3 regions of the Pseudoalteromonas sp. S1727 genome follow, and region 3 is predicted to be linked to each of the others. Evidence: predicted binding sites of a transcription regulator. Region 3 holds the regulator's gene; each other region holds the start of a gene.
The links. The regulator ArgR, encoded in region 3, controls arginine synthesis, uptake and breakdown. The targets are predictions, from matches to a motif close to ANTGAATANNTATTCANT.

Region 1 (2,278 bases), on a different contig from region 3:
ATATCAATGTGCATTTCACAACAGCCGCAAATACGGTTAGCGTTATCGCCACCGTGAATATGCCCGAGGTTTAATGTTGGGTAGGGAATGACAAAATGCTCTACTGAATATTTATTCTTTAACTCTTCTTTTAACAGTAATAACTTCGCAATGACTTTATGCATGACTTCAATGGCATTTAAACCGCGCTCAGGATCGGAGCTGTGACCTGAACGGCCAACCACTCGAATCGCTGTACTCATGTGACCTTTGTGAGTAAATACTGGTGTCATATCAGTGGGTTCACCTATAATACAACGCGCCGGTTTTAAATTTGGATGTTTACAAATTTGTTGCGCACCGGCCATAGTTGTTTCTTCATCGGCGGTGGCTAAAATCAAAATAGGTTGAGTTTGTTCGTTTTTATCAAGTTCACTAATTGCTTGCAGTACAAAAGCAAAAAAAACTTTCATATCGATACTGCCTAAACCATATAATTTGTTGTCATATTCACTTAATTTAAATGGATCATAATTCCAACGGCTATCATCAAAAGGAACGGTGTCAGTGTGGCCAGCAAGCATTAACCCGCCATCACCGTGGCCGCGTTTGGCGAGTAAATTAAAACGACCTTTAGGCCCTGATAATTCGGTGATCTCACATTCAAAACCTAAGCTGGTGCACCAGTTTGCAAGTAGATCAATCACGCCTTTATTACTCATGGCTAAAGATTCATCCATAGCACTAATGGAAGGGGCGGCAATTAACTGCTGATACATGGACAAAAAAGAGGGTAAAGGCATAAAAAAAATCCAAAATAATTATTCAATCTAATTGCATAACAATATAAAAGTATTTATTATGAATATCAATTCACTTTTTAAGCATAAATATATTAAAGCGACGCAATGAATATAAAACGACGATAATTCAGTTTCATTCCCCAAACAGTGTGTTTCACGCTGTTTAACCCGATTTGAATGTAAATGTAGTAATAAAACCCAAAAAGAGTAACGAATGAAAGTAGTAATTATTGGCGCAAGTGGTTATAGCGGCGCAGAATTAGCAAGTTTAGTAGTAAAACATCCACAGTTAACTTTAGCAGCATGCTATGTATCTGAGCAAAGCTTAGATAAAGGCAAACTATTAAGCGACTTGTATCCTGAGCACCTTGGTTTACTTGACACTCCTTTATTACCGCTAAGCGAACGTGCGTATAGCGATATCGAAAATTCAGCTGATTTTGTTTGTTTGTGCACTGATCATAAAGTGAGTGTTGATTTAGCGCCACGTTTTTTAAGCATGGGCAAAAAAGTTTTTGATTTATCAGGTGGCTACCGCTTAAGTAGTAATGAAGATTATCAAACTTATTATGGCTTTGAGCACCAACATACTGAGTTACTAAATGAAGCTGCGTATGGCTTGGCAGAATGGAACAGCGAAGCTATTGCCAAAGCACAACTTATTGCTGTGGCAGGTTGCTACCCAACAGCTGCATTAAATGCGTTAAAGCCACTTCAGCAAGCAGGCTTGCTTGCGGAGCAGCCAGTGATTATTAATGCGGTATCGGGTGTCACAGGTGCTGGACGTAAAGCAAGCGTAGGCACGCATTTTTGTGAAGTGTCGCTTGCACCATACGGATTGTTCAATCACAGACATAGCCCTGAGATAGAGCAGCATTTAGGCCACAAAGTGTTATTTACACCGCACCTAGGTAATTTCCCACGCGGTATTTTAGAAACTATTTATGTGCAATTAAAAGCTGATGTTACGTCTGAGCAAGTTACTCAAGCCTATCAAGTGCTTGCTGATGAGCCATTGATCAGATTGCTTGGTAGTAAAATCCCGTCAATTAAAGGGGTTGCAAAGCAGCCATATGTGGACATTGCTTGGCAACAACAAGGCTCTCAGCTAATTGTAATGGCAGCTATTGATAACTTGTTAAAAGGTGCCGCTGGGCAAGCGCTGCAATGTATTAATCTAGCGATGGGTTTACCTCATAGCACAGGTTTAAAAGGGTAACTAGTAATGCAAACATGGGTCATTAAACTCGGTGGTGCAGTACTCAATACGGAAGACGCGGCAAAAGCGTTATTTGAGGCGCTGGCATCACAAACTCAAGCACAGTTTGTGATTGTGCATGGTGGTGGCGCATTGGTTGATAGCTGGCTAAAAGAAGCGGGCTTTGCCAGTGCAAAACATCAGGGCTTACGTATTAGCCCTAAAGAGCAAATGCCATATATAGTCGGCGCATTAGCAGGCTGTGCAAATAAACAATTGATGAGTCAGGCAATTGTCG
Region 2 (2,278 bases), on a different contig from region 3:
GCGTGCAATGCCCCTTATGTCGAGATACATACGGGCGCATATGCAGATGCTGAGACTGAAGCAGAGCTGAAAGAAGAACTTGAGCACATTCGTCAAGGCGTAAAATACGCAGCGAGTTTAGGCTTGATAGTAAACGCAGGGCATGGTTTGCATTACCACAATGTAAAACCAATAGCAGCGATGGAAGAGATTTACGAACTTAATATTGGCCATGCGATCATAGCGCGCGCTGCGATTGATGGTTTAGATAAAGCCGTGCGTGATATGAAGCGGCTTATGCTAGAAGCAAGAGCTTGAGATCAGATTAAAAGCAAAAACGACTCAGATGAGTCGTTTTTTATTATTTAGAACTAACTATATTAACAGTTAGTTTCTTCGGCATTTACGCCTTCTTTCACTTCTTCACAGGCGTCTTCAACCTTGTTTTGCACATCAGTAACTGCTTCATCAATGCGCTCACCTGCTTCTTCTGCGTGGTTGTCTTCGCAACCCATGATAAAAAAGCTAGCAAAAAGGGCGATAACGGCTGTTTTTAATGTAGTCGATTTCATAATGTAATTCCTTGTAAAAAATAATGTTTTGTTAATTATGTTAGAGATTAATTTGGATCACTTAGGAACATTGCCGCGCAATGCGCCTGAAATAAGTGAAATAACTAACAATACTATAAAGATAAAAAATATAATCTTAGCAATTCCTGCTGCGGCACCAGCGATACCACCAAAACCTAACACTGCAGCAATGAGTGCAATAACTAGAAATGTAATTGTCCAGCGTAACATTGTTGTCTCCTTGGTTTGTTAATTTGTTCGAAGTAGATGATGCTAGTTGCATGCCAATTAAATAAACTCTTTATTATCATGTGTTTATAGTTTTTATGATGTGGCTAAATGAAAGTGATGGGAATAATTTACAACTTTACCTGTAACTTATTCCTGACTATATAAATTTGCTTTAAAGCTCTATTTATTTGGTAAGACCAATTGATCTGGTGCGACTAATTGCAATAGTCATATACAAAAAATGCTTGTGATGGCGCATTGCACAGAGGTTTATCTTGGCTTGCACTTATAATTTATAGCTATATTCACTATTTTTATTATCTAGTTCTCGTAAAATTATCGCAAAATGTAGAGTGTTAAATTTAGTGTTAGTATGTTAGCTTTATATTAATTGGTTTTACCAATTTACAAAGTGTTGGACTTGCTCTGTTTCTTTGTTATCATTGGTGCATAATTATTTAAATAAAGTGATTTTTTACCTAATCTCGAGGTTGGGTAAATGAAGTCAAGGGGAGCAGCATGGATATAGGTCAGTTACTAGCTACAGCAGCAAACTTAATGGTCACCGGTATGGTAGGCGTATTTGTTTTTCTTTCGTTGTTGATTTCAGCAATCATCATTATGTCTAAATTAGCGAGCCGTTTTGAACAGCCGGTTGCAGCGCCTACGCGTACGCCGTCAATCAAAGCACCAGGTGTGCCAAGTGCACACATTGCTGCGATCAGTGCAGCGATTGCTCAGTACAAAAATAAACAAAAACTATAAGGGGTGACTTGTGGCTAAATTAAAATTAACCGAATTAGTACTTAGAGACGCACATCAATCATTATTAGCAACGCGCATGCGTTTAGATGACATGCTGCCAATTGCACAAAAATTAGATGATGCGGGCTATTGGTCTATTGAGTCATGGGGTGGGGCAACATTTGATTCATGTATCCGTTATTTAGGCGAAGATCCTTGGGAGCGGATCCGTGCTTTGAAAAAAGCCATGCCAAACACCAAGCAACAAATGCTATTACGTGGTCAAAACCTGTTAGGTTACCGCCATTATGCAGATGATGTGGTTGAAAAGTTTGTCGAGCGAGCGCACAAAAATGGCGTTGATGTATTCCGTATTTTTGATGCCATGAACGATGTTCGTAATCTTGAAACAGCCATTAAAGCCGCAGTAAAAGTCGGTGCTCATGCACAAGGTACTATTTCATATACAGTTAGCCCAGTACATACGCTAGATATGTGGCTCACTTTAGCTAAGCAGCTAGAAGATTTAGGTTGTCATTCAATTTGTATTAAAGATATGGCAGGTTTACTTAAACCGTATGATTGTGAGCAGTTAATCAAAGGCTTAAAAGAAACGGTCTCTATTCCTATCGCAATGCAATGCCATGCAACAACGGGCTTAAGTACAGCCACTTATCAAAAAGCGATCGATGCAGGTATTGATATGCTTGATACCGCGATTTCTTCGATGAGTATGACATATGGTCACAGTG
Region 3 (2,278 bases):
TAATCAACAACGTCTTCGCCTTGTAGACCTTTAACTAAAGACATACAAAAACGAGCTGCTGCTGCGCCCATTGATAATGTAGCTGAACCACCGCCCGCTTTAGCGTTTACTACTTCAGTACCTGCATTTTGGATACGTGGAGTAAGTGCAGCAACTTCTTCATCTGTGAAAGTAACACCTTCAACTTGAGAAAGTAGAGGTAGAATCGTTGTGCCTGAGTGACCACCAATAACTGGTACTTTAACAGTAGCCACATCAACACCTTTAAGCTCAGCAACAAATGCTTCTGAACGGATCACATCTAAAGTAGTGATACCGAAAACGCGCTTAGCATCGTAAGTACCCGCTTTTTTGAATACTTCAGCAACAATTGGCACAGTACCGTTTACTGGGTTAGTGATAATACCCACTAATGCTTTAGGGCAGTTAGCAACAATGCCTTCAGCTAGCGTTTTAATAATACCAGCATTTACGTTGAATAAATCAGCACGGTCCATACCAGGCTTACGTGGCATGCCAGCTGGGATAAGAACGATATCACAACCAGTTAATGCTTGATCAAGTGCGTCAGCACCAAAACCAGCTACTTTAACGTCAGTTGGGATGTGAGAAAGATCAACAGCAACACCAGGAACAACTGGAGCAACATCATAAAGTGATAATTCAGAACCAGCTGGTAAGCCTGTTTTTAATAATAAAGACAACGCTTGGCCGATACCGCCAGCAGCACCTAATACAGCAACTTTCATTGGAATTCTCCGTAATTTGAGGTAGGAAATATTTGTGGCTCTAAAGATAATGAAATTAACGCCTAAAGACAAATTTATCCTGCTTATTTTGCATATAATTTCGACCATAGTTGTAAATTTTTTTATTTACAACGGCGAAAGAGTACGCAAAGCTAAACAACTACTGCATAAATATTCATTTTTGTGTAGAATTTAGGTCATCAAATAACAGAGCAGAACAACCACATGCAACCACAAGATAAACAAGAAGCGTTAGTTAAAGCCTTTAAATCACTTTTAAAAGAAGAGAATTTTGGTTCTCAAGGCGAGATCGTCGATGCTTTAAAAGAACAAGGCTTTGATAATATCAGCCAAAGTAAAGTTTCACGCATGTTGAGCAAGTTTGGCGCCGTTCGTACCCGCAATGCCAAACAAGAAATGGTTTACTGCTTACCCGCTGAAATGGGGGTGCCTACCGCAAAAAGCCCGTTACGTCAGTTGGTAATTGATATTATGCATAACGAAATGATGATCATCATTCGCACCAGCCCAGGTGCGGCACAACTGATCGCCCGTTTATTAGATTCATTAGGTAAAGCAGATGGTGTGCTGGGAACAATTGCCGGTGATGATACTATTTTTATCGCCCCCGCAAAAATCTCCGAAATTGATGTAACGTTAGAGCGCGTACGCACTCTATTTGATACAGTTTAAAGCTGCTTTAAGAAATTAATTGATGGGGCGAAAAATGCTGAACCCATATCAGCTTGCGTAAAATCGAGCCAGTGGTCATAGCAATCGCCCTGCCCTAATCTACTCAATAGCATTTGCTCAAACGCATTACCCTGCGCCGCATAGCTGATCGCTAATATCCCTTGCTCATAAACATCACCATACGGCATGTTTTGATTTAGCTGCAGTGGCTGCCCTTGCTCATTCTTAAGTTCAGTGCGGGTAGCATGACTGTTGTCCTGTGCCGGCTCTATTAACTTATTGTCTAAGCGCGTACGGCCCATAATTTGTTCTTGTTCACTCAGCGGCAGATTTTGCCATACACTCAAGTCATGTTTATAACGTTGCACATGCACATAACTCCCTTGATCTTCAAAGTGTTCGGGTTTATAAATGAGTGCAGTAAGGCGCTTTTGACGGCCATGCGGAGTATCACCACCGAGGATAAAACCGTTAAAATCACGCCCATCAAGAAACCGAAAATTTCTTACTTGCTCAACAAGCTCAACATCAGGGGCGAATAACTTAAGCACTTGTAACGCAAACAGGTGATTCACATCTTCTCTGTCAGAACGAATTTGTACAAATAAATCAAATGGCTGTGCACCCATAACATGATCGTTATGGGTGATGTTAGGAAAACTCTGTAGTTGACTCGGCAGGAATTCTGGCAATATATGTGGCCAATACTGCGCCCCTACCGCAACCACGCTAGAGAGCATAGATTCAGAAAACTGATCCGCAAACTCATCTTGAATCGCGCTAACATATTTTAATTTTTTGCGTAATGACTCATCGTGACCATCAAGTACATTAAA

Region 1: argC (N-acetyl-gamma-glutamyl-phosphate reductase) is a predicted target of ArgR. The motif match lies at 840-857, and genes of this name have one in related genera.
Region 2: CWB85_RS07795 (OadG family protein) is a predicted target of ArgR. The motif match lies at 1,228-1,245, and genes of this name have one in related genera.

The regions. Positions count from the first base shown of each region.
Region 1 is NZ_PNDT01000005.1:67,465-69,742, reverse strand. It holds gene argE (acetylornithine deacetylase) at 1-782, opposite strand, end outside; gene argC (N-acetyl-gamma-glutamyl-phosphate reductase) at 997-2,001, shown strand; gene argB (acetylglutamate kinase) at 2,008-2,278, shown strand, end outside.
Region 2 is NZ_PNDT01000024.1:56,556-58,833, forward strand. It holds gene pdxJ (pyridoxine 5'-phosphate synthase) at 1-297, shown strand, start outside; gene CWB85_RS07785 (hypothetical protein) at 360-551, opposite strand; gene CWB85_RS07790 (DUF1328 family protein) at 609-782, opposite strand; gene CWB85_RS07795 (OadG family protein) at 1,302-1,547, shown strand; gene oadA (sodium-extruding oxaloacetate decarboxylase subunit alpha) at 1,558-2,278, shown strand, end outside.
Region 3 is NZ_PNDT01000071.1:16,305-18,582, forward strand. It holds gene mdh (malate dehydrogenase) at 1-749, opposite strand, end outside; gene argR (transcriptional regulator ArgR) at 975-1,442, shown strand; gene CWB85_RS15295 (Dyp-type peroxidase) at 1,439-2,278, opposite strand, start outside.